2 regions of the Pseudomonas sp. SDO52101_S400 genome follow, and region 2 is predicted to be linked to the other one. Evidence: riboswitches for the same ligand, from Rfam matches in the RefSeq annotation. Region 2 holds a riboswitch; the other holds the start of a gene.
The links. A riboswitch is a leader RNA that binds a small molecule or an ion and turns the genes downstream of it on or off. The one in region 2 is predicted to bind cobalamin.
Positions count from the first base shown of each region.

Region 1 (3,350 bases), on a different contig from region 2:
GGGTGTGGGGATGGGTCAATGGTTCGTGGAGTTTGGGAACGAGAGCATATCCGTTGCTTCGGGTGCTGCCGCTGGCGGTTTCGCTCTTACAGCGACTCACTTTTCCAAACGCCGAAAAGTAAGCAAAAGGCTTTTGCCCCGGCGTACGGCACTTCGCTGAGGCTCAGTGTTCCCTCGCTACGGTGTCCATCAGGGGGCATCGCCTACGGTTTGCTTCGCTGCACCTCCTCTCGATGTATGCGGCTTCGCCGCACGGCGCTGCGCGCCTACCCCCTGATGGACACCTCCGCTCGGCCTGCCGAAGGAGCAAAAAATCAAAAGCCCCATCAAGAGCCCCTCACCCTAGCCCTCTCCCAGAGGGAGAGGGGACTGACCGAGTTGTTTGGGAGAGATACGCCGACGTGCGATACCGTGTTGAACTCAGGCTTTGAAAAGCACACCAATCGGCTCCCTCTCCTTGGGGAGAGGGCTGGGGGTGAGGGGTAAACCCACCACAAAACCAAAGCCGAACACGCCCCGCTCCTCCCCACTCAACACGATGAGCGTTAGCTCGAGTAAAGCTTTTGATCTCAAGGCCCGTCGGCAGGCTGAGTGGAGGGATTGATCCGGGGGTGGGAGCGCAGCGACCGTGCGGCGCAGCCGCATGCATCGAGAGGAGGTGCAGCGAAGCAAACCGTAGGCGATGCCCCCGGATCAATCCCGGAGCGAAGGAACCCGAGCCACAGCGAGGGCCGTACGTCAGGGTAAAGCCTTTTTGGTTACTTTTTCGGCGTTTGGAAAAAGTGACCCGCCGTAAGGGCGGAACCCTAAGCAGCCATAACCGCAGCAACGGATCTGCCCCCAATCCCAATTGACTCAAATCCCCCCCTCATGGTCTCCTACACAACTTGTTACGGGTGCCCTTCACAGGGTGAAACGGGAAACCGGTGAATCATGTGCTTTACTCTAAAGCCATGTCAGTCCGGTGCTGCCCCCGCAACGGTAAGCGAGCGAAGCGTCAGATCCACTGTGCCCCGGCATGGGAAGGTGACGCTTGCAGGTCGGCAGACAGCCACCCCTCGTGAGCCCGGAGACCGGCCCGCAACACACAGTGCGCACCTTGCGTCACTGAACATAACAAACCCGCGGTGGGCGGGCGCTGTTCTAACCTCTGCGCGCCCGACCCGCAGGGGTTTTCATGCGCTCCATTCACCCGCTGACACTCCAGAGGGAAGCGCCATGTCGATCATCAGCAGCACCGGCAGCAACACGGACAAAATCTCCAGCACCACCACCCTGAGCCAACGTCTGACCGCTGCGATCTTCGCATCGATCCTGGGTGCAAGCCTGGTCTATTTCGCCGGTTTCTCGCACATCGAAGCGGTTCACAACGCCGCGCACGATACCCGCCACAGCGCCGCGTTCCCGTGCCACTGAGACCTGACGACATGATCAAGCGTATAGCGCAGACCGCAGGTTTCACCGGCCTTCTGGCCGCCCTGTTCCTGACCTTGCTGCAAAGCTTCTGGGTTTCGCCGCTGATTCTTCAGGCTGAAACCTTCGAGAAAGCCGAGCCAGTCGCCGAAGTCCACGAGCACGCCGCCGGCACCGCCGCCCACACCCACGATGCCGAAGCCTGGGAGCCGGAAAACGGCTGGCAGCGCGTGGTGTCCACCACCGGCGGCAATCTGGTGGTTGCCGTGGGTTTCGCCTTGATGCTGGCCGGCCTCTACACCCTGCGTGCACCGACCAAGACCTCGCAAGGCCTGCTCTGGGGGCTGGCCGGTTATGCGACTTTCGTCCTCGCGCCGACACTGGGCTTGCCGCCTGAACTGCCGGGCACCGCCGCCGCGGACCTGGCGTCGCGGCAGATGTGGTGGATCGGCACCGCCGCTTCGACCGCTGTCGGCCTGGCGTTGATCGCGTTCGGTGGCAACTGGCTGCTGAAGATCCTCGGCGTGGCGATCCTCGCTGTGCCGCACGTGATTGGCGCCCCGCAACCGGAAGTGCACTCGATGCTCGCTCCGGAAGCACTGGAAGCTCAGTTCAAAATCGCTTCGCAGCTGACCAACGTAGCGTTCTGGCTGGCCCTGGGCCTGATCAGCGCCTGGTTGTTCCGCCGCAAAAGCGATGGTCAATACCACGCATGACCGATGACAGCGCAGCGCCGACCTTCGTGGTCGGCCTGGGCTGCCAGCGCGGCTGCCCGGCCAGTACGCTGCGCGCGCTGCTCGACCAGGCCCTGCAGGCTCATCGCATTGAACTGGAAACCGTCAAGGCCCTGGCCAGTATCGACCTCAAACGCGACGAACCCGGCCTGCAAGAACTGGCGGCACAACTGGCGCTGCCCTTGCTGTACTTCAGTAGTGAAGAACTGGCCAGTTACCAGCAACGACTCAGCCACCATTCGCAAATCGCCTTCGAACGCACCGGCTGCTACGGCGTGGCGGAAAGTGCCGCACTGGCGCTCGCCGAACAGTTGATTCAGGCCCCGGCAAAACTGCTGATTTCCCGGCAAAAGTACGCTCAGGCAACACTGGCATTGGCCGGCGCGGCGTAAAATCCCGATAATTCCCGCTTTCGATCATGAGCGTTCTTCATCTGAAGAGCTTGTGAAGCACCGACCTGCCCTTGTTTTTCACAGGACTCAACGATGACCGTCTACTTCATCGGCGCCGGCCCCGGCGACCCGGAACTGATCACTGTAAAAGGCCAGCGACTGATTCGCAGCTGCCCGGTGATCATCTATGCAGGCTCGCTGGTACCGGCGGCGGTACTGGAAGGTCATTGCGCCGAAACCGTGGCCAACAGCGCCGAACTGCATCTGGAACAAATCATCGACCTGATCAAGACCGCCCACGCCAAGGGCCAGGATGTAGCGCGCGTGCATTCGGGCGATCCGAGCCTGTATGGCGCCATCGGCGAGCAGATCCGTTATCTGCGCGAGCTGGACATCCCGTTCGAGATCATCCCCGGCGTCACCGCCACCGCTGCCTGCGCTGCTCTATTGGGCGCCGAGCTCACGCTGCCGGACATCTCGCAAAGCGTGATCCTGACGCGATACGCGGACAAGACCGCAATGCCCGCCGGGGAGGAACTGGGCAGCCTGGCGCAACACGGGGCGACCATGGCGATTCATCTGGGGGTCAATCATCTGGAGAAGATCCTCGCCGAACTGCTGCCGCATTACGGCGCAGATTGCCCGATCGCGGTGATTCACCGGGCGACGTGGCCGGATCAGGACTGGGTAGTGGGGACGCTGGACGATATCGCCGCGAAGGTGGCCGCCAAAGGTTTCCGGCGTACGGCGCTGATTCTGGTCGGACGGGTGCTGGGCAGCGATCACTTCAGCGAGTCGTCGCTGTATCGCG
Region 1 is NZ_JBSVWF010000016.1:69-3,418, reverse strand. It holds cobalamin riboswitch at 878-1,096, shown strand; gene ACW9HX_RS10265 (CbtB domain-containing protein) at 1,219-1,416, shown strand; gene ACW9HX_RS10260 (CbtA family protein) at 1,428-2,129, shown strand; gene ACW9HX_RS10255 (cobalamin biosynthesis protein) at 2,126-2,539, shown strand; gene cobM (precorrin-4 C(11)-methyltransferase) at 2,633-3,350, shown strand, end outside.
Region 1: it holds a riboswitch for cobalamin, as region 2 does, so the genes downstream of both, ACW9HX_RS10265 (CbtB domain-containing protein) here and cobO (cob(I)yrinic acid a,c-diamide adenosyltransferase) in region 2, are expected to answer to the same signal.

Region 2 (21,238 bases):
CATCGTTCTCCGGCAAGCGCGCCCAGGCCCGCAGCGGGATGTCCGGGACCGGAAACGGCCACGGCGCCAGACCGGTGGACAGGTCGAGCCAGTCCTCTTCCGCGATGCCGTATTCGAGCGCCGCCCTGCGCAACCGGCCACCGTGCTCAAGCATAGAATTCAGCCCCCACGCAGAGAATCAGCAGCCATAACCATACCCCGCGCTGGACCAATTGCCAGCCGCGATCAATGGAATCTGCATCCGCCGGCACGCCCTCGCCCAACTGCGGACGCTCGTGCAGCTCGCCGTGGTAAATCGCCGGCCCGCCCAGCTCGACGCCCAAGGCACCTGCGCCAGCCGCCATCACCGGGCCTGCATTCGGGCTGTCCCATTTTGGCGCCTGGGTGCGCCAGCATTTCAGCGCCAGTCGGGTCTTGCCCAGCAGCGCGTAGGTCAACGCCACCAGCCGCGCAGGAATGTAGTTGAGGACGTCGTCGATCTTCGCCGCCGCCCAGCCGAAACGCTCGAAACGCTCATTGCGATAGCCCCACATCGCGTCGAGCGTGTTGCTCAGGCGATAGAGCACCACACCCGGCGCACCGGCCACAACAAACCAGAACAGCGCGGCGAACACTGCATCGCTGCCGTTCTCCAGCACCGATTCAGTGGCGGCGCGGGCGACAGCGGTGCTGTCCAGCTCACTGGTCTGGCGGCTGACCAGATAACCCACGCGCTTGCGCGCCTCTTCCAGATCATCACTGCGCAGGGCCTTGGCCACCGGCTCGACGTGCTCGCCGAGGCTGCGCATGCCGAGGGCGCAATACAGCGCAAGAATCTCGACGATCCAGCCCACATACGGCGCCCAGGACAATGCCGTGGCGAGCAGGGTCAGCGGCAGCACTGCAATCACCCACGCGGTGACGCCATGGCTGCGCCAGCCGCGCCCACCGCTATTGAATCGTTGCTCGATGCGCCCGGCGAAATTACCGAACGCCACCAGCGGATGCCAGCGTTTCGGTTCACCCAGCAGCGCATCCAGCGCAACCGCGGCGACACTCAACAACGCCACACTCATTGACTCACTCCCCAGAAATTTTCATACAGCAGCTCATTGAGCGGACGCGCCTGCGCCCACCCTTCGAGTACCAGCATCGGCGCCGGATAGAATTCCTTGACCGGCCCCAGACAAAGAACCGCCAGCGGCTTGGCCCCGGCCGGCAGTTTCAGCAGATCGGCCAGCGCCTGCGGTTCGAAGAGCGACACCCAGCCCATGCCCAGGCCTTCGGCGCGCGCGGCCAGCCACAGGTTCTGGATCGCGCAGGACAATGAGGCCATGTCCATTTCCGGCAGCGTGCGGCGACCGAAAATATGTCGCTCGCGATCATCCATCAAAGCGGCGACCAGCACTTCGGCGCAGTCGTTGATGCCTTCGACCTTAAGCTTCATGAACTCGTCGCTGCGCTCGCCGAGGGCTTCGGCGGTGCGTACGCGTTCTTCTTCAACAAGGTTCTGGATCTGGCCACGCAAGGCGCGATCGCTGATGCGGATGAAGCGCCATGGCTGCATCAGGCCGACGCTCGGTGCCTGATGTGCGGCTTCAAGCAATCGGCGAAGCAATTCAGGCTCGACCGTGCCGCCGCTGAAGTGGCGCATGTCGCGACGTTCGGCGATAGCGCGATAGACCGCTTCGCGCTCGGTTTCAGTGAATGCGTTGTCGGTCATGGCACCAACAGTGCGGCAATCGCCGACGGATTCGACGGAAAATAAAAGTGCACGTATGAGGCAGTCATCCGCCCTTGCCGATACACCGCTTCCGCACCGCGCCCGCCATTGGGGCTGTGGCCACGGGCAATCGGCGTCAGTTCGGTGGTGGTCAGGGAATGGTGATAAGTGTGGCCGCGCAGCAAGCCTTCCGGCAGTTCGACCGATTGCAGAGCCAGCGCAGCCAGACGCTTTTGCATCACCGCATCACCCTTGAGCAAACCGACCAGTTCGGCGCGAGTGCCTTCGACATCGGTCAGCGAGTCGAGCAGATACAACATGCCGCCACATTCGGCGAGCAGCGGTTTGCCGGCGGCGTGATGCGCGCGAATCGCTTTGAGCATGTCTGCGTTCTGCGACAAGGCAACGTGGTGCAATTCCGGATAACCGCCGGGCAGGTAAACGCTGTCGGCGTCGGGCAATTGCGTGTCGCGGATCGGCGAGAAGAAACGCAACTCCGCGCCCATCGCCCGCAACAGGTCGAGACTGGCGCCATAGGTGAAAGCGAAGGCTTCGTCACGGGCGACGGCAATTCGTACGCCTTCGAGCAGTCTTTCGGTCTTGACGATTTCAGGCGCGGCGAATTCGACGGCCGGTGGCAGCGCTACCTCGCAGGTGCTGGCCAGCGCTTCGGCGGCGGCGTCGAGACGCAGGTCGAGATCATTCAGTTCGCTGGCCTGCACCAGGCCGAGATGACGGCTTGGCAGTTCGATCCCGGTTTCCCGGGACAACGCGCCGTACCAGCGCAGGCCTTCGGTAAGACTGCCTTCCAGCAACTGCGCATGGCGCACGGTGCCGACGCGGTTGGCCAGCACGCCGGCGAACGGCAGGTCCGGCTGATAGCGCGCCAGGCCCAGCGCCAAGGCGCCGAATGTCTGGGCCATGGCCGTGCCGTCGATCACGCCAAGCACCGGCACGCCGAAATGCCGCGCCAGATCGGCACTTGATGGCGTGCCGTCGAACAAGCCCATCACACCTTCTATCAGGATCAGATCCGCTTCGGCGGCGGCTTCCCACAGCAATCGACGACTTTCCTGCTCGCCGACCATCCACATGTCCAGTTGATAGACCGGCGCACCGCTGGCGCGCTCGAGGATCATCGGGTCGAGAAAGTCCGGGCCGCACTTGAAAACGCGGACCTTGCGCCCCTGATTGCGGTGCAGACGGGCCAGTGCGGCAGTAACGGTGGTCTTGCCCTGACCAGAGGCCGGCGCGGCGATCAGTACCGCCGGGCAGTGACGTGGTTGATTCAAAGTTCGACGCCTTTCTGCGCTTTGATACCAGCCTGGAAGGCGTGCTTGATCATGCCCATTTCGGTGACGGTGTCGCCCATCTCGATCATTTCCGGCTTCGCGGCGCGACCGGTGACGATCACGTGCTGCATTGGCGGACGGGCCTGCAGATCGCTGAGTACCTGATCCAGATCCAAGTAACCGTGCTTGAGCGCAATGTTCAGCTCATCGAGCACCACCAGGCCGATCGTCGGGTCACGCAACAGTTCGCGGGAGACTTCCCATGCAGCCTCGGCGGCGGCGATGTCGCGCTGGCGATCCTGGGTTTCCCAAGTGAAGCCCTCGCCCATCACATGAAAACGTACCTGCTCGGGGAAACGGCGGAAGAACAGTTCCTCCCCGGTGCTGTTGCGACCCTTGATGAACTGCACCACGCCGCACTGCATGCCGTGCCCCATCGCGCGGGCGAGCATGCCGAACGCCGAGCTGCTTTTGCCTTTGCCATTGCCGGTCAACACCAGCACCAGGCCGCATTCGTCTGGCGAATTGGCGATGCGCTCGTCGATCACGGCTTTTTTGCGCTGCATGCGCGCCAGGTGGCGCTCGTCGCGCTCGGGGGAATCAGTCATGGGGGAGCTCTCCGTTGAGGCTGGATAACGGCGGGCAGGCACAAGAATAGACGGCAACAAGCCTGGCATCGCCCACCGTGATGCCGCTGGATGGATCAGGCCGGTCTCCGGGCTCATGAGCGGCCCAGGCCTGGCTGCGCGCCTTCCCGCTTTGCAGCAGTGGCATCGAACGCAGCTTTTACTCATTTACCGTTGCGGGGGCAGCGCCGGGATCGTGATGGCTCTTCGCGTGAAGACCATCCTCACCGGCTTCCCTGTTTCACTCTGTCGACAGCGGTCACAGAGCACCTGAAACAAGCCGCGAAGGTTAGAGGGTTGGGGGTGGAGCGTCAAATGAAGAGGCCCCCTGAAAGCGAATAACTGCCGTCGATCAATTATCTGACGCCAATCTTGTGCCACACTGTCAGCAGTGATATCAAAGAGCCATGCTTTTTGAATGCAGAGAGCACATCACAATAACAAGGGAGAGCACCATGCAAGGCACGATCATCAGCAATCCGCGGCTGGAATTCCTGCGCCCGGTGCTGGAACGCTGGTTTGACTGTATCGACCGTTACAACGCCGTGCGCGGCGACAACGACACGCCTTACTGGCACGACGAAAAAGCCAACCTCGGCCTTCTGTCAGCCGCCGCATGGATGGCCGAACTGGTCACCCTGCGCGATACCGCCACACGCAAGCAGAACGAGGAAGGCGAGCGCAATGCACGTGCCGACCTGTTCCTGGCCGGCCCCGAAGATCGCGCTTATATTCAGGCGACGCAGCGCTGGCCGCGCGTCAACAGCCTGAATCTGACCCAGGCCCTGGCCGATATCACCAGCGACGCCAAGCGCATCAGCTACGCCAGCGATCTCAAACTCGGCTGCCTGTTCGTCGCACCACAAAAAGCCCAGCACAGCGCCAGCCCGGAAGAACTGCAGGACATGGTCGACGACCTGCAAAAGGAACACACCTGCGCCGTGGCCTGGTACTTCCCTTACGCCTACCGCAAATTGCGCAGCGAAGCCGGCAACTACCATCCCGGTATTGCCGTGTTGTTCAAGGAGGCGCGCGGCTGAGCGGTTGAACCATCGGGCTCGCGCACTTCTCTATGATTAGGAATGCATTCATAGGGAAGATCAGTAATGCGCAAGCCCCACCTCGTTTTCGTCATCGCACTCGCCGGAGGGCTCACCGCCTGTGGTGAATCCTCCAGCCTGCAAGTCTCGGACGGCACCGGCCCGTCCCCCAAACTGCCCGAACCAAACAAGACCCTGATTCCGACGGTGAACATCGCCCCGGCGATCGGCTGGCCGGCCGGCGCGAAACCGACGCCAGCGGCAGGTACTCAAGTGGCGGCGTTTGCCGAAAATCTCGATCACCCACGCTGGCTCTACGTGCTGCCCAACGGCGATGTGCTGGTGGCGGAAACCAATGCCCCGCCAAAACCGGACGACGGCAAGGGCATACGCGGCTGGGTGATGAAAAAAGTCATGGGGCGCGCCGGCGCCGGGGTTCCCAGCCCGAACCGCATTACCCTGTTGCGCGATACCGATCACGACGGCGTGGCGGAAACCCGCACGGTGTTTCTGCAAAATCTGAATTCTCCGTTCGGCATGACCCTGGTCGGCAACGATCTGTACGTCGCCGACACCGACCGCTTGCTGCGCTTCCACTACGAACCCGGCGCAACCGAGATCAAAAGCCAGCCGATCAAGGTCGTGGATCTGCCGGGTGGCCCGCTCAACCATCACTGGACCAAGAACGTCATTGCCAGCAAGGACGGCAGCAAGCTGTACGTCACAGTCGGCTCTAACAGCAACGTCGGCGAAAACGGCCTGGATCAGGAAGAAGGTCGCGCGGAAATCTGGGAAGTGGACCGCGCCACCGGCAATCACCGGATCTTCGCCTCCGGCATTCGCAATCCCAACGGTCTGGCCTGGGAACCCAAAAGCGGCGCGCTGTGGACAGCGGTGAACGAGCGGGACGAGATCGGCAGCGACCTGGTGCCGGACTACATCACCTCGGTCAAGGACGGCGGCTTCTATGGCTGGCCATTCAGCTATTACGGCCAGCACATCGATGTGCGCGTAGAACCACAGCGGCCAGAGATGGTGGCCAAGGCCATCGCTCCCGACTACGCGGTCGGCCCGCACACCGCTTCACTGGGCCTGACCTTCGCCGAGGGCAACACACTGCCGGCGCAATTCAAGGAAGGCGCATTCATCGGCCAGCACGGCTCGTGGAACCGCAAGCCGCACAGTGGCTACAAGGTGATCTTCGTCCCGTTTGACGCCGGCAAACCGAGCGGAACGCCAGTCGATGTGCTGACCGGTTTCCTCGACAAGGACGAGAACGCTTTGGGTCGCCCGGTCGGCGTGGTGATCGACCAGCAAGGCGGGCTGCTGGTGGCAGATGATGTGGGGAACAAGGTGTGGCGAGTGTCAGCCGCCAAGTAGCCCGGCCCTGAAACAAAAAAACCTGTGGGAGCCAATGTGCTCCCACAGGTTTTTTATTGCTTCGAATGACTAGGGGTTATGCGCCAGATGCTCCGGCTGCAGCACACGCTTGGCACTCAGGTAGGCCTTCTGCCAATACGCTTTCGACAGGCTGTCCAGCTTCACCGTGCCACCGGTGGCCGGGGCGTGAACGAAGCGCCCTTCCCCGACGTAAATCCCCGCATGGCTGACCTGAGAGCCGCCATTGGTAGCGAAGAAGATCAGGTCGCCGGTCTGCAGCCCTTCCTTGCCGACATTCGGTGCCTGCATGACGATCAACTCGCGCGTGGAGCGCGGCAGGGTGATGCCAGCAGCATCGCGGTAGACGAAGCCGATCAGGCCACTGCAATCGAAGCCCGAATCCGGCGTGTTGCCACCCCAGCGATAAGGCGTGCCCACAAGCCCGAGTGCGCGGAACAGCACGTCTTCGGCGGCAGGAGAAAAGGCCTGGGAGGATCCGAACACAATCGGCGCGCGAACCACTGGGGCTGGCGGCGGAGTGCGACTGGCGCAAGCGCTGAGCAGCGCTGCGAAGAACATCAAGGTGAGGCGGGCCGACATCGTCATAAGCAGAACATCCTGATCTGGCTGCGGCTTTTACTGCCGATTCGACAGAAAACAAAACCGCCTGCGTTGGGACGCAGGCGGTTTGCCATCAATATAGATGAGGATTCTAGCGGCTACGCGGCAAACTTCAAGTAAGACTTTAACTTCACCTTGTAAAGTTTAAGTCTATTACCCCTGAAGGACCGCTTGTCGCCACGAGCGTGGCGACAAAGACGTGATTACTTGCGAGCGGTAACCACGGTTGGAGCGTTCGCCAAAGCGCGTTTGGCTTCGATGAAGGTCTTGCTCCAGTAGCTGTCACCCAGGCTGTCGATGCGGACACCGCCACTGCGACGACTGCTGGAGTGGATGAACTGGTTGTCGCCCAGATAGATCCCGGCGTGGCTTACACGACCGCGACGACCATTGGTGGCGAAGAACAGCAGATCGCCCGGCTCGAGGTTGCTGCGCGATACCAGCGGAGCATCCACGTTGATCATTTCGCGGGTAGAGCGTGGCAGGTTCATGCCGGCTTCTTCGCGGAACAGGTAGCCGATGAAACCGCTGCAATCGAACCCGGCTTCAGAGGTACCGCCGAAACGGTAACGGGTACCGATCAGGGACATGCCGCGTTCAAGAATACTGTCTGCCAGAACCGGAAGCTGGTAAGGCTTCTTGCCGTTGAAGGCGGCCAGTTCCTTTTCGGTGTCCAGCTCTTCCTGATAAATAACGGAAGACTGGGCGGTGGCAGAATTTTTAGCCTGTTGCTGCTCTTGATTAACAGGTGAATGAGCAGCGCAACCGAACAACAGGGTGACGAGTGCGAGAGGCACGAGGGGTGCGAAGCGCTTTAGCATGGGCACGACCGTGGCTGATAGTTGTAAAGAAGCCGAGACTATGCCCGCTATCAGCCTCATTTGCAAATTCAATCGATCTTTTTGTGACTTCTCGGTTTCTCGTTTACATCTAAGCGCTTAAGCCTATTTGAATCGAGACGCAGCCTGTGCAGTGCACAGGAAAGCGGATTTTCTGGCGCCTGAAATATGCCAAAACCCGCTGAAAGCCCCGGTTTTACCAGCCCAGGGTTTCCTTCAGGAAGGGAATGGTCAGCTTGCGTTGAGCCTGCAAAGAGGCCTGATCGAGTTGCTCTAGCAGGTCAAAAAGCGCGCTCATGCTGCGGGTCCCGCGAGTCAAAATAAAATGCCCGACTTCATCGGTCAGATGCAGACCGCGACGGGATGCGCGCAATTGCAAGGCACGCAATTTGTCTTCATCGGAAAGAGGACGCATCTGGAAAATCAGCGCCAGGGTCAGGCGTGATTTCAAGTCAGCCAGTTTTACCGGCAGTTCACGCGGTGATGTAGAGGCAGCGATCAGCAACCGGCGACCGCTGTCGCGCAGACGGTTGAACAGGTGAAACATCGCCTCTTCCCAGTCAGGCTTGCCGGCGATTACCTGCAAGTCATCCAGGCAGACCAGTTCGTACTGTTCAAGATTGTCGAGAATTTCGATGCCGCGATCCATCAACTCGGCCAACGGCAAGTACACCGCCGGCTCGCCCATCTGTTCGAAACGCAGGCAAGCAGCCTGCAACAGATGCGTACGCCCTACCCCGTGCTTGCCCCACAGATAAATGAGGCTTTCGGTCCAGCCGGCGTCGGCTTCGCATAGACGCTCGACATAGCCGAGTGCAGCGGCATTTGCGCCTGGGTAGTAGTTGATGAAGGTGGCGTCGTCACGCAGACGCACACCTAGGGGCAGCTGAATCGGTTTCATGCTGACTGAACAGTTCCCAAGGAACCGTTAGTGGCCTCTGTGTAAAGTGTGCGAAGTTTATACCCGTGAAGCGGAGCGCACAATGCGACAGACCCCAAGCAAAATCAAAGGTTTGCGTTAACACGCTGGTTTTATGACAGTTTCTTTGGCGCACGGGTGCCAGCATTGCCTGCATGAGACGGGCCAACCCGGCAATCCACCGGGCGCCCCTTCACCGCCTTACAGCTTCGGATCATCCACTCCGCTATACATATCGGAGTCCTTGTACAAGTCATGGACGTGGCGCACCAACACCATGATCACCGCCGCCACCGGTAACGCCAGCAGCACACCCGTGAAGCCGAACAGCTCGCCGCCCGCCAGGATCGCAAAGATCACCGCCACCGGATGCAGGCCGATTCGATCACCGACCAGCAATGGGGTCAGCACCATGCCTTCCAGCGCCTGACCGACCATGAACACCGCCACGATCCCGATCATCGGATACAGATCACCACCGAACTGGAACAGCCCGGCAATCAACGCCGCACCGATCCCGATCACAAACCCCATATATGGCACGATGGCCGCCAGACCGGCGATCAGGCCGATCAACAGGCCCAGTTCCAGGCCGACAATCATCAGGCCCGCCGCATAGATCACGCCCAACGCCAGCATCACCAGCAACTGGCCGCGCACGAAAGCGCCAAGCACCTCGTGACACTCGCCAGCCAGAGCCACCACACGCTCTTCGCGGTCACGCGGCAACAGGCTGCGGATCTTGGCCATCATCACGTCCCAGTCGCGCAGCAAGTAGAAACTCACCACCGGGATCAGCACCAGATTCGCCAACCAGCCGATCAGCGCCAGACTTGAGGCCGTGGCCTGACTCAGCACCACACCGACGATGTCGGTGGTCTGGCCCATGTGTTCGGTGATCGCCGCCTTGACCTTGTCGAATTTCCAGAAGCCCTCCGACAGCCCCAGCTTCGACTGCGCCCATGGCAGCGCCGTGTGCTGCAGCCAGTCGAGCATCTGCGGTGCCAGCTCATACAGGCGCAGTAACTGCTTGGCGAGCATCGGCACCAGCACCAGCAACAGCGTGGTGACGATCAGGGTGAACAAGGCGAACACCGCAATCACGCCCCAGGTGCGGGACAAGCCAAGCCGCTCAAGACGATCCACCAAAGGGTCGAACAGATAAGCGAGCAACAGCGCCACCAGAAACGGCGTGAGGATCGGATGCAGCAACCAGACAAACGCGCAAAGCAGGAGCACCCCACCGAGCCAGAACCAACGCCGCGTATCGGCCATGTAACACTCCATTGCTTCTATATATGAAAGAAAAACCTACCAGCGAAACCGCAACGACGGCGCCGCAGGTGCCGGTGCCGGCGCAACGACAGGCGCACCGCCCGGCACTGCGGGTTGCGGAGCCACCGGAGCCGGCGCCTCAGCCGGCATTTCCTGCAACTTCGCCAGCGACAACTGTGCCCGCAGTTGGTCGGCACTGCCGTTCACCCGATACACAATGCGATCGGCATCGACACTCTGCAGCCGCACACCAAATGGCTCAAGCATCCGCAACAACGTCGCGTAATGCTCCAGATTCATGCCTTGCACTTCCAGAGTCTGCTGACCCGAAGCGCCAGGCTTGGCGACAAAACGAGGCGCCAGACGCTCGGCGACCGCCAGCATCACAGCATCGGCGACGGCGGCTTGATCAGCCCCTTGCACGCTGCCGGCTTCCTTTTGATCGCCCAGCCACAAATGCCATTTGGCTTGCCACTGACCGCCTTCTTCGCGTGCATGCACGGCGAGCAAGGCGTCAGCGCTGTAACGCTCAGAAGCTGCATGCAACGGCGCGGGATCGGTGCCTTCGAGCGTTGGCGCGGTCGCGACCAGTTGCTCGCTCAGATCCGCCAGCGGCAGGCGCAACGGCAACCCTCGGTGCTGGGCGGCACGCCGCAATGGCGCGGCACTGGCCTGACCGTCGCCCACCAGGCTCGAACCTTCGGCGGAGTCGTTCAGCCACCAGCTCAGGATCGACGGCCGGCTCGCGCCCCACAGCGCCAGCCCGGCGCGGCGCAATGCCTGCTCGGTGGTGGCCGGGTCGAAATCGACCTTCAACACTTCAGGCGGCCCGGCATCGAAGCCAAACTGACTGATGATCTGCTGCGGATCCTTGCGAATCGGCGCCAGCCCGGGGTTCTGTGGCGCCTTCGGGTCACCGGTGAGACGCAACACCAGCGTGTCGAGCGCGGACTGGGTGGCGCGATCACGCTCCTCCGGCGACTGGCCGTTGACCGGTTCGCGCACCTGATAAAGCCCTTTGACGTTTTCGGCCTGGCTCGCCAGGCTGACCAGAGACAAGCAGCCCACAAACAGCAATTTAAACAAACGCATGGAGAATTCCCGTCGACAAGAGCGGCTGGAACAGGCCGCGTGAAACGGATTGAGCAAGCCTGTGACCACTGGCCGTTGCAAAACATTCACACGCTGGCGATAAGTTTTTGCACAGCCCTAACGATAGACGGTTCCTTATACAGGCACCCGTGATGTCACCCACAGCTTCATTTGCAAAAAATTTCGGCCGATATGCCCCTGCCCGTCGGCGTGAGGATGGCCGCTGCCCCTCAAGCCTGATAAAATCGCGCGCCTTCGCAGACCGGCAACAGCCGGGCACCCCGAACTTCGCGTGAGGCAATCGCCCCTGTCGGATTCGGCGTTCCCGCTGGACTCGGTCGTTACCCCTGAATCCCCTCCCCTAAAGGCCTGGATCATGAGCAAGCAACCCTCCCTGAGCTACAAGGACGCCGGTGTAGACATCGACGCCGGTGAAGCATTGGTCGAACGCATCAAGAGCGTCGCCAAGCGCACTGCGCGCCCGGAAGTCATGGGCGGACTGGGCGGTTTCGGCGCCCTCTGCGAAATCCCGGCCGGCTACAAGCAGCCAGTACTGGTTTCCGGCACTGACGGCGTTGGCACCAAGCTGCGTCTGGCGCTGAACCTGAACAAGCACGACAGCATCGGCCAGGATCTGGTCGCCATGTGCGTCAACGACCTGGTGGTGTGCGGCGCCGAGCCGCTGTTCTTCCTCGACTACTACGCCACCGGCAAGCTGAACGTCGACGTTGCCGCCACTGTCGTCACCGGTATCGGTGCCGGCTGCGAACTGGCCGGTTGCTCCCTGGTCGGCGGCGAAACCGCTGAAATGCCTGGCATGTACGAAGGCGAAGACTACGACCTGGCCGGCTTCTGCGTCGGCGTCGTGGAAAAAGCGGAAATCATCGACGGCTCGAAAGTGGCCACCGGTGACGCCCTGATCGCCCTGCCATCGTCCGGCCCACACTCCAACGGCTACTCGCTGATCCGCAAGATCATCGAAGTGTCCGGCGCCGACATTGAAACCGTTCAGCTCGACGGCAAGCCGCTGACCGAACTGCTGATGGCCCCGACCCGCATCTACGTGAAGCCGCTGCTCAAGCTGATCAAGGACACCGGCGCCGTCAAGGCCATGGCCCACATCACCGGCGGCGGCCTGCTGGACAACATCCCGCGCGTTCTGCCAAAAGGCGCTCAAGCCGTGGTTGACGTGGCCAGCTGGACTCGCCCGGCGGTCTTCGACTGGCTGCAAGAGAAAGGCAACGTTGACGAAACCGAGATGCACCGCGTGCTGAACTGCGGCGTGGGCATGGTGATCTGCGTGGCTCAGGAGCACGTTGAAGTTGCCCTGAACACCCTGCGTGACGCTGGCGAACAGCCTTGGGTCATCGGCCAGATCGCTGCCGCTGCCGAAGGCGCTGCACAGGTCGAGCTGAAAAACCTCAAGGCTCACTAATGCCTAATACCTGTGATGTCGTGGTGCTGTTGTCCGGCACCGGCAGTAACTTGCAGGCTCTGATCGACAGCACGCGGACTGGCGACAGCCCGGTCCGCATCGCTGCGGTGATTTCCAACCGCGCCGACGCCTACGGCCTGCAACGCGCCAGCGACGCGGGTATAGCCACCCGCTCGCTGGATCACAAGGGATTCGAGGGCCGCGAGGCCTTCGATGCCGCCCTGATCGAACTGATCGACGCCTTCAAGCCCAAACTCGTGGTACTGGCCGGTTTCATGCGCATTCTCAGTGCTGACTTCGTCCGTCATTACCAGGGTCGCCTGCTCAACATCCACCCGTCGCTGCTACCCAAATACAAAGGGTTACACACTCATCAGCGCGCGCTGGAGGCCGGCGACGCCGAACACGGCTGCTCCGTGCACTTCGTCACCGAGGAACTCGATGGCGGACCACTGGTCGTACAGGCAGTAATACCGGTAGAGTTGCACGATTCGCCGCAGAGTCTGGCGCAACGGGTTCACGTTCAGGAACACCTGATCTACCCGATGGCCGTACGCTGGTTTGCCGAAGGACGGCTGACCCTCGGCGAGCAAGGTGCTTTACTGGATGGCCAGTTACTCGGGGCCAGCGGTCACTTGATTCGAAACTAGGAGATTTTATGCGTCGCGCCCTGCTCTTCGCTTGCGCTCTGCTCGCCCTGCCTTTCGCCCAGGCGGCAGACCTTCAACCGTTCTCCGCCAGCTACACAGCCGACTGGAAACAGTTGCCCATGAGCGGCACTGCCGAACGCAGTCTGACCAAGGAAGCCAACGGCGTCTGGAAGCTCACCTTCAAGGCTTCGATGATGATCGCCAGCCTGTCCGAGGAAAGCACCCTGACCCTGGACAAGGACACCCTGCTCCCGCAGTCCTACCACTTCGAACGTGGCGGTCTGGGCAAAGCGAAAAAGGCTGATCTGGACTTCGACTGGACCACCAAAATGGTCACCGGCACCGATCGCGGCGACGCGGTGAAAGTCCCGCTGAACCGTGGCATGGTCGACAAGTCCACTTACCAGCTTGCACTTCAGCATGACGTTGCCTCCGGCAAGAAGACCATGAGCTATCAAGTGGTCGACGGTGGCGATGTCGATACCTATGACTTCCGCGTCCTGGGTACCGAGAAAGTCGAAACCAAGGCTGGCAAGATCGACGCCATCAAGGTCGAGCGCGTGCGCGACCCGACGCAAAGCAAACGCACCACCGTGATGTGGTTCGCCAAGGACTGGGACTACCTGCTGGTCCGCCTGCAACAGGTCGAAACCGACGGCAAGGAGTACAACATCATGCTCCTGGACGGCACGGTCAACGGCAAGACTGTCAAAGGCAGCTGATCCAACAAAAAGCCCCGCAAATGCGGGGCTTTTTTTCGCCTGTCGATCGGTGATCAAACCGAGAACTTCGCCACCATGTTGTTCAGATCCACCGCCAGCCGCGACAATTCCTGGCTCGCGGCGCTGGTCTGATTGGCCCCGGCCGAAGTCTGCATCGCCAGATCGCGGATGTTCATCAGATTGCGGTCCACCTCCCGCGCCACCGCGGCCTGCTCTTCCGACGCACTGGCGATCACCAGATTGCGCTCATTGATCAGGGTGAACGCCGAAGCAATTTCCTCCAGCGCCACCCCGGCAGCTTTCGCCAGATCGAGCGTCGAACGCGCACGGACATTGCTTTGCTGCATCGAACTGACCGCCGAATCGGTGCCCTGCTGGATGCCGCCGATCATCTGTTCGATTTCCTGAGTCGACTGCTGAGTGCGATGGGCCAACGCCCGGACCTCATCGGCCACCACCGCGAAACCACGCCCGGCGTCACCGGCGCGTGCCGCTTCGATCGCTGCGTTCAATGCCAGGAGATTGGTCTGTTCGGCAATCGAGCGGATCACCTCCAGCACTTTGCTGATGCTGTAGACCTTCTGCGCCAGATCCTCCACCTGCGTGGCATTGGCAGTGACATCGTCCGCCAGCAGCTCGATGGACGACACGGTCTGCTGCACTTGCTCACGGCCATGCTGGGCGATGCGGTCCGACTCGCGCGACGCCTCGGAAGTCGCCACGGCGTTGCTGGCAACCTCCTCCACCGCAGCGGTCATCTGATTCACCGCCGTAGCGGCCTGCTCGATCTCCAGGCTCTGCTGATGCAACCCGCGCGTCGCATCTTCGGTCACGCAGCTCAGCTCTTCAGAAGCCGAGGCCAATTGACTGGAAGACTCCGAAATCCGCCGGATGGTGTCGCGCAGGTTGTGCTGCATGCTTTTGAGCGCGTGCAGCAGCCGCGCCGGCTCATCCTTGCCGATAATACTGATATCGCCAGTCAGGTCGCCGCCAGCCACCACTTCGGCAACCCCCAGCGATTGCGAGAGCGGCACCACGATGCTGCGGGTCAGCAGCAGCGCCAGACCAATGGTGATCAACGCAGTGATACCGATCATCACTCCGACCCAAACCCGCGAATTGATGAACACCAGGCGCGCAGCCTCAGTGGCGAGGTTGGCATTGTGCTTGTTCAGCTCCACCAGCTCTTTAAGGGTCACAGCAATGTCATCGGCCAGCGGGCTCATCTGCGCATTGAGAATGCTCGCCGCCTCTTCCACCCGGTTTTGGGCCGACAGCGCCATCACTTGGGCCTGAAACTCCAAATACTTGTGTTCGGCCACCTTGAAGCGGTCGAACAGCGCCCGCTCTTCCGGCAACACGATCAACACGTCGTAGCGCTGCTGGGCCTCGCTCAACACACCGCGCAGCTCGTTGAGCTTGCCGACATTCTGATCAAGCGCCTGAGGATCGCGATTGAGCAGCAGGCGCATGGTCAGGGCGCGCAGGCGCAGCATGTCCTGACTCATTTCACCCACCGCCATCACACTCGGCAGCCAGTTGTTGTCGACCTCATCGGACTGGGCACGCATGTTCGACATCTGCATCAGGGCGAACGCGCCAAGGCCAAACACCATCAGCGCCAACAGGCCGAAGCCCAGCCCCGCACGGGGGGCAATATTGAGACTACGGATACTCATTGCTCTGGTTCCTTCCAAAAGCGCTGCATCAACCCTGCAGCTGGCTGCTTTAGAAGGTATCGGCCCGGCGAAAATTTGCGTAAGACCAAAACGTGATATCAAAAGGCCTTAATACTTCGAACTCTCGGCATTAACGATTCAGCGAAGGTTTGCCGGACTTGAACGCTGTTCGCGGCAAGATCAACGGCAAGTTACCTGTAAACCTTGAAACAGGTCGACAGACGAAACACCGACACAAGTATTCCTCGGCCTACCGGCATAACCTGCCGCCCTGCCGCGCACCGGCAAGAAAGTGGAACGCGCCCCCTGTGGGAATGCTCTATACCTGCAAGGTCTTATTTGATCGAATGACTTTTCCTACTGCTTGCGAGGTTCACATGACCGTCACCGTCAATACCATCTCCGCCGAAGGTTTCCGTCACACCGTCCAGATCGATGAGCATGAACTGTTTGCCGATGTTCCGACGACTGCCGGCGGCGAAGGCTCGGCTCCGGAGCCGCACGATTATTTCGACGCCGCCCTCGGTGCCTGCAAGGCCCTGACGCTGAAGTTGTACGCAAAGAAAAAAGACATCCCGCTCACTGGCGTCGGTGTCGAGGTCAAGCGCGACAACAGCCAGGAACAGAAAGGCAAATACGCCCTGCACGTCACCCTGACGCTAAAAGGTGTACTCACCGACGCACAGCGCGAAGAACTGTTGCGAGTCGCTGATCGCTGCCCGATCCACAAACTGATGACCACCAGCGAAGTCACCATCGAAACCCATGCCCCACAAGGCTTCGACAGCCAGTAATCACCAAGACGACACCGGCGGGTTATGCTCCACGCATCACCCGCTCAGCCTGGAATGGACCATGGACACCCAACCCCTGATCATCCGCCCACGCGCCGAAGACGTCGAAGGGCAGCCGATCCTGCGCCCGTTGCCGTCAGCAAAATGCCGCAGCGTCGGGCCCTTCGTGTTTTTCGATCACATGCTTGAAACGGTTTATCCCGCCGGCAAAGGGATGAACATCCGACAGCATCCGCACATCGGCCTGTCGACCCTGACCTATTTGTTCGAGGGGCAGATCCAGCACAAGGACAGCCTCGGCTCCGATCAAGTCGTCAGCGCCGGCGATGTCAGCTGGATGACGGCAGGCAGCGCGATCGCCCACGTCGAGCGCACACCCGAACCGCTGTGGGAACAAAGCTTCAAGATGCACGGGCTGCAAATCTGGCTCGCCTCGCCCAAGGAACACGAACAGGGTCCCGGGCATTACAGCCATCACCCGGCGTCGACATTGCCGGTCAGCGATAACCTCGGCGTGCAGATCCGCATGATTGCCGGGTCAGGCTTTTGTCTGGAATCACCGGTGCCGGTGCTTTCTCCGACGCTGTATGCCGAACTGAAGATGCAGACTGCAACCACCCTGCTGATCCCGACCGAACATGACGAGCGGGCGCTCTATGTGTTGAGCGGCGATGTGCAGTTGAATGGCGAAGCGGTCGAGCCGCATGCGCTGGTGGTGTTGCCGGCCGGGGAAGAGATGAGCCTGTTCGCCGAGAGCGACAGTCATGCCGTACTGTTCGGCGGCGCACCACTGGACGGGCCACGGCGGATCAACTGGAATTTCGTTGCGAGCGATCCGGCGGCCATCGATGAGGCGCGGCGCAAGTGGGCGGTTGGGGATTGGCCGACGGTGCCGGGGGAAGTCGAGCGGATTGAATTGCCGCGTTAACCGCCTGCCCTCACCCCAGCCCTCTCCCAAGGGTAGAGGGAGCCGACCGAGGTGTCTTGCATCATACTTCGACCTGAAAGACCGAGTCGATTATGGATTCAGCTAAGCAAGCTCAGGTCGGCGTAGTTCTGGAATATGCCCCAATCAGTCCCCTCTCCCTCAGGGAGAGGGTTAGGCGGGCGGCGTTCCGATGAGGGGCTTTTGCTCTTAAGGCTTTTGCTCTTAAGGCTTTTGCTCTTCAGGCTTCAACCCTTGAACACTTCTTCCAGCAAGTCATGCATCGACCTGAACGCCCGCGCAGCGGTTTTCGCGTCGTACATCATCTTGCCCGGCACGTTGGCGTGCGGATCGGTGAACGAGTGCACTGCGCCGCCGTAGCTCAGCAATTGCCAGTCCACGCCAGCCGCATTCATCTCGTCTTCAAATGCCGGCAACTGCTCTTTCGGTACCAGCGGATCAGAAGCGCCGTGCATCACCAGCACCGAGCCCTTGATGTTCTTCGCATCCGCCGGGTTCGGCGAATCCAGCGTGCCGTGGAACGATACCGCAGCCTTGACCGCTGCACCGGTACGGGCCAGATCCAGTGCACAGCAACCGCCGAAGCAGAAACCGAACACCGCCAGTTTCGAAGTATCGACTGCGGCTTCGCCCTGCTTCTGCAATTGTTCGAACGCAGCCTGCATACGCTTGCGCAGCAACGCACGGTCATTCTTCAGCGGCATCATCGCCGCGCCAGCCTGATCGCCGTTCTGCGGACGCACCGCTTGCCCGTACACATCGGCGATCAGCACCACGTAGCCCTTGGCCGCCACCGATTTGGCGATCTCTTCAGCGCCAGCGCTGACACCCATCCAGTTCGGCGCCATCAGCAGGCCCGGACGCGCGCCCTTGTGCTCGGCGTCGAACGCCAGGCGACCTTCATAAGGCTGGCCGTCAATCTGATAGACCACGGAACGTACAGTGACTTGGCTCATTTCTGACTCCAGATTGGTTGAATTCCAGAATGAAAAAACCCGCCGAAGCGGGTTTTTCTACAGCTTGATCAGGCCGACAGCTCGACCAGCAGCTTGTTCAGACGGGTCACGTAAGCGGCCGGGTCTTTCAAGCTGTCACCCGCCGCCAGGGCGGCCTGGTCGAAGAGGATGTGCGCCAGGTCGCTGAAGCGATCTTCGCTGGCCTCTTTGTCGAGCTTTTCGATCAGCAGATGTTTCGGGTTGAATTCGAAGATCGGCTTCGAATCCGGCACCTTCTGCCCGCTGGCTTCGAGGATCTGACGCATTTGCAGACCCAGGTCCTGCTCGCCGATGGCCAGAATGGCCGGCGAATCGGTCAGGCGATGGGAAACCCGGACTTCGGCAACGGCCTCGCCCAATGCGGTTTTCAGACGCTCGACCAGACCTTCTTTCGACTTGGCGACTTCTTCCGCGGCCTTTTTGTCCTCTTCCGAGTCCAGGCTGCCCAGGTCCAGGTCACCGCGCGCGACGTCGACAAAGCTCTTGCCGTCGAATTCGCTGAGGTAGCTCATCAGCCACTCGTCGATGCGGTCGGTCAGCAGCAGCACTTCGATGCCTTTCTTGCGGAAGACTTCCAGATGCGGGCTGTTTTTGACCTGCGCGTAAGTCTCGCCGGTCAGGTAGTAGATCTTGTCCTGACCTTCCTTGGCGCGTGCCAGGTAGTCAGCCAGACCGACGATCTGCTCGCCGTCGCCTTCAGTCGTCGATGCAAAACGCAGCAGACCGGCGATTTTTTCCTTGTTGGCGAAATCTTCTGCCGGGCCTTCTTTCATGACCTGACCGAAGTTTTTCCAGAAGCCTTTGTATTGCTCAGGCTCGTTCTTCGCCAGTTTTTCCAGCATGTCCAGCACGCGCTTGGTCAGCGCCGACTTCATCGAATCGATGATCGGGTCTTTCTGCAGGATTTCCCGCGACACGTTCAGCGACAGGTCGTTGGAGTCGACCACGCCCTTGATGAAGCGCAGGTACAGCGGCAGGAACGACTCGGCCTGATCCATCACGAACACGCGCTGTACGTAGAGCTTCAGGCCTTTCGGCGCTTCACGCTGGTACAGATCGAACGGTGCGCGAGCCGGCACGTACAGCAGCGAGCTGTACTCGAGCTTGCCTTCGACCTTGTTGTGGCTCCACGACAGCGGGTTTTCGAAGTCGTGGGCGATGTGTTTGTAGAACTCCTGGTATTCCTCGTCCTTCACTTCGGTGCGAGGACGGGTCCACAGGGCGCTGGCACGGTTGACGGTTTCCCACTCAACGGCTGGCTTCTCTTCGCCTTCGGCAGCGGCCACTTCTTTTGGCAGCTCGATCGGCAGCGCGATATGGTCGGAGTACTTCTTGATGATGTTGCGCAGACGCCAGCCATCGGCGAACTCGTCTTCACCGGATTTCAGATGCAGGACGATGCGGGTGCCGCGCTCTGGCTTGTCGATGGTGGCGACTTCGAACTCGCCCTCGCCTTTCGACGACCAGTGCACGCCTTCGCTGGCGGCGGTGCCGGCGCGACGGCTGTACACGTCAACTTTGTCGGCAACGATGAAGGCGGAGTAGAAGCCCACACCGAACTGGCCGATCAGGTGCGAATCCTTTTTCTGATCGCCCGAGAGATTCTTCATGAAATCGGCGGTGCCGGATTTGGCGATGGTCCCCAGGTGGGTGATCACATCGTCACGGTTCATGCCGATACCGTTGTCTTCGAGGGTGACGGTCTTGGCGTCCTTGTCGAAGCTCACACGGATTTTCAGTTCAGCGCCACCTTCGAGCAACTCAGGCTTGGCCAGGGCTTCGAAGCGCAATTTGTCGACGGCGTCGGAGGCGTTCGAGATCAATTCGCGAAGGAAGATTTCCTTGTTGGAATACAGCGAATGGATCATGAGGTGCAGCAGTTGCTTCACCTCGGTCTGGAAGCCCAGGGTTTCCTTTTGAGTTTCCACACTCATGGTCATCAAACTCCAATCAGATGGCATTGGCCGCGACCCTAATGGTCTGCGGCGGGTTGTTCACTGAGTTGGGGGCTGTGTTCAGGATTTCAAGGGCTCGTCGATTTTGAAGTGGGCACGCGCAGTAGCAATCGGTTCGCTCTCGGTACTTTGCCAGGCCGTTACGGCCACATTGGCCACCCGCCGGCCCTGACGGCAGACCTGACACCGGGCCCAGGTATCGCGAAACTGCCCGGCCCGCAGATAATCGAGGGAAAAGTCGATGATCTTCGGCACGCCGGGCGCCCCCGTGAAAATCAACAGATGCAAGGCGGCGGACAGCTCCATGAACCCGGCAATGACGCCACCGTGGATCGCCGGCAATAAAGGGTTACCAATGTTGTCCTTGTTGGCCGGCAGCTTGAACAGCAGGTCATCACCGACTCGAGAACACTCGACGCCGATCAGTCCGGCATAGGGAATCAGCTTCAGCAGCGGCGCGTAGTCAGCCTTTTCGTGGGCATCTTGCAGTTGCTGTTTGAAATCATCGTTCATTGGCTGTCTCCCTTGATCGCGCCACCAAATCCTTTTGTGCCTTTGAGCCCCTTGCCCATGCGCATGAACGTCCCGACGACGTGAGCAATCGGCTGCTGAGGATCATCCTGATAGGCGAAGCCCCGGGCGAAAATCACGTCGGTGGTGACTCGGTAGCACTGGGCGAAGCCATAGACGTCTTTATGCGGTTCGGCGGCATGCATGTAGTCGATGCGCAAATCCAGGGTCGGGCAAACTTCGAATTCCGGCAGCACGCACAGGGTGGCCATGCCACACGCAGTGTCCATCAACGAGGTGATCGCCCCGCCGTGGACCACGCCGGTCAGCGGATTTCCAACGATCTGCGGGCTATAAGGCAAGACCACCGTCAGGCCTTCGCTGCTGGCGCTGTGCACTTTGAGCCCCAGCACCTGACAGTGGCGCAAGGCCGAGAGAAAGCGCGTCGCGCGCTCAAAAACAGGGTTTTCGGCCATTTGATAATTACTCTTGTTAGTCACTGTTCCCGGTAGTGGAAAGAACAGCAAAAGTTCCATCGCAAAACAAACTTATATATCTGAGAGAAATGAGGAACTTAACCCTTGGGGCTGCGCTCTTAAGGCCAGTAGTTATTTTCCATAAGGAGAAACACCCCATGCGTAAGACTTTAGCTATTGCCTTGATGTTGACCGCTTCCCTCGGTCTCGCTGCCTGCGATAAAAAATCCGAGGACAAAGCTCAAGATGCCAACCAACATGCTGAACAAGCTCAGCAGAAAATGAATGAA
Region 2 is NZ_JBSVWF010000030.1:2,361-23,598, forward strand. It holds gene cobD (threonine-phosphate decarboxylase CobD) at 1-154, opposite strand, end outside; gene cbiB (adenosylcobinamide-phosphate synthase CbiB) at 147-1,055, opposite strand; gene bluB (5,6-dimethylbenzimidazole synthase) at 1,052-1,702, opposite strand; gene ACW9HX_RS16285 (cobyrinate a,c-diamide synthase) at 1,699-2,994, opposite strand; gene cobO (cob(I)yrinic acid a,c-diamide adenosyltransferase) at 2,991-3,602, opposite strand; cobalamin riboswitch at 3,684-3,909, opposite strand; gene ACW9HX_RS16295 (hypothetical protein) at 4,076-4,660, shown strand; gene ACW9HX_RS16300 (PQQ-dependent sugar dehydrogenase) at 4,727-6,040, shown strand; gene ACW9HX_RS16305 (C40 family peptidase) at 6,110-6,646, opposite strand; gene ACW9HX_RS16310 (C40 family peptidase) at 6,865-7,482, opposite strand; gene hda (DnaA regulatory inactivator Hda) at 7,697-8,401, opposite strand; gene ACW9HX_RS16320 (AI-2E family transporter) at 8,621-9,694, opposite strand; gene ACW9HX_RS16325 (DUF2066 domain-containing protein) at 9,731-10,786, opposite strand; gene purM (phosphoribosylformylglycinamidine cyclo-ligase) at 11,163-12,221, shown strand; gene purN (phosphoribosylglycinamide formyltransferase) at 12,221-12,871, shown strand; gene ACW9HX_RS16340 (DUF3108 domain-containing protein) at 12,880-13,593, shown strand; gene ACW9HX_RS16345 (methyl-accepting chemotaxis protein) at 13,647-15,272, opposite strand; gene ACW9HX_RS16350 (OsmC family protein) at 15,650-16,066, shown strand; gene ACW9HX_RS16355 (pirin family protein) at 16,128-16,994, shown strand; gene ACW9HX_RS16360 (dienelactone hydrolase family protein) at 17,240-17,968, opposite strand; gene htpG (molecular chaperone HtpG) at 18,037-19,941, opposite strand; gene ACW9HX_RS16370 (PaaI family thioesterase) at 20,023-20,475, opposite strand; gene ACW9HX_RS16375 (PaaI family thioesterase) at 20,472-20,948, opposite strand; gene ACW9HX_RS16380 (hypothetical protein) at 21,107-21,238, shown strand, end outside.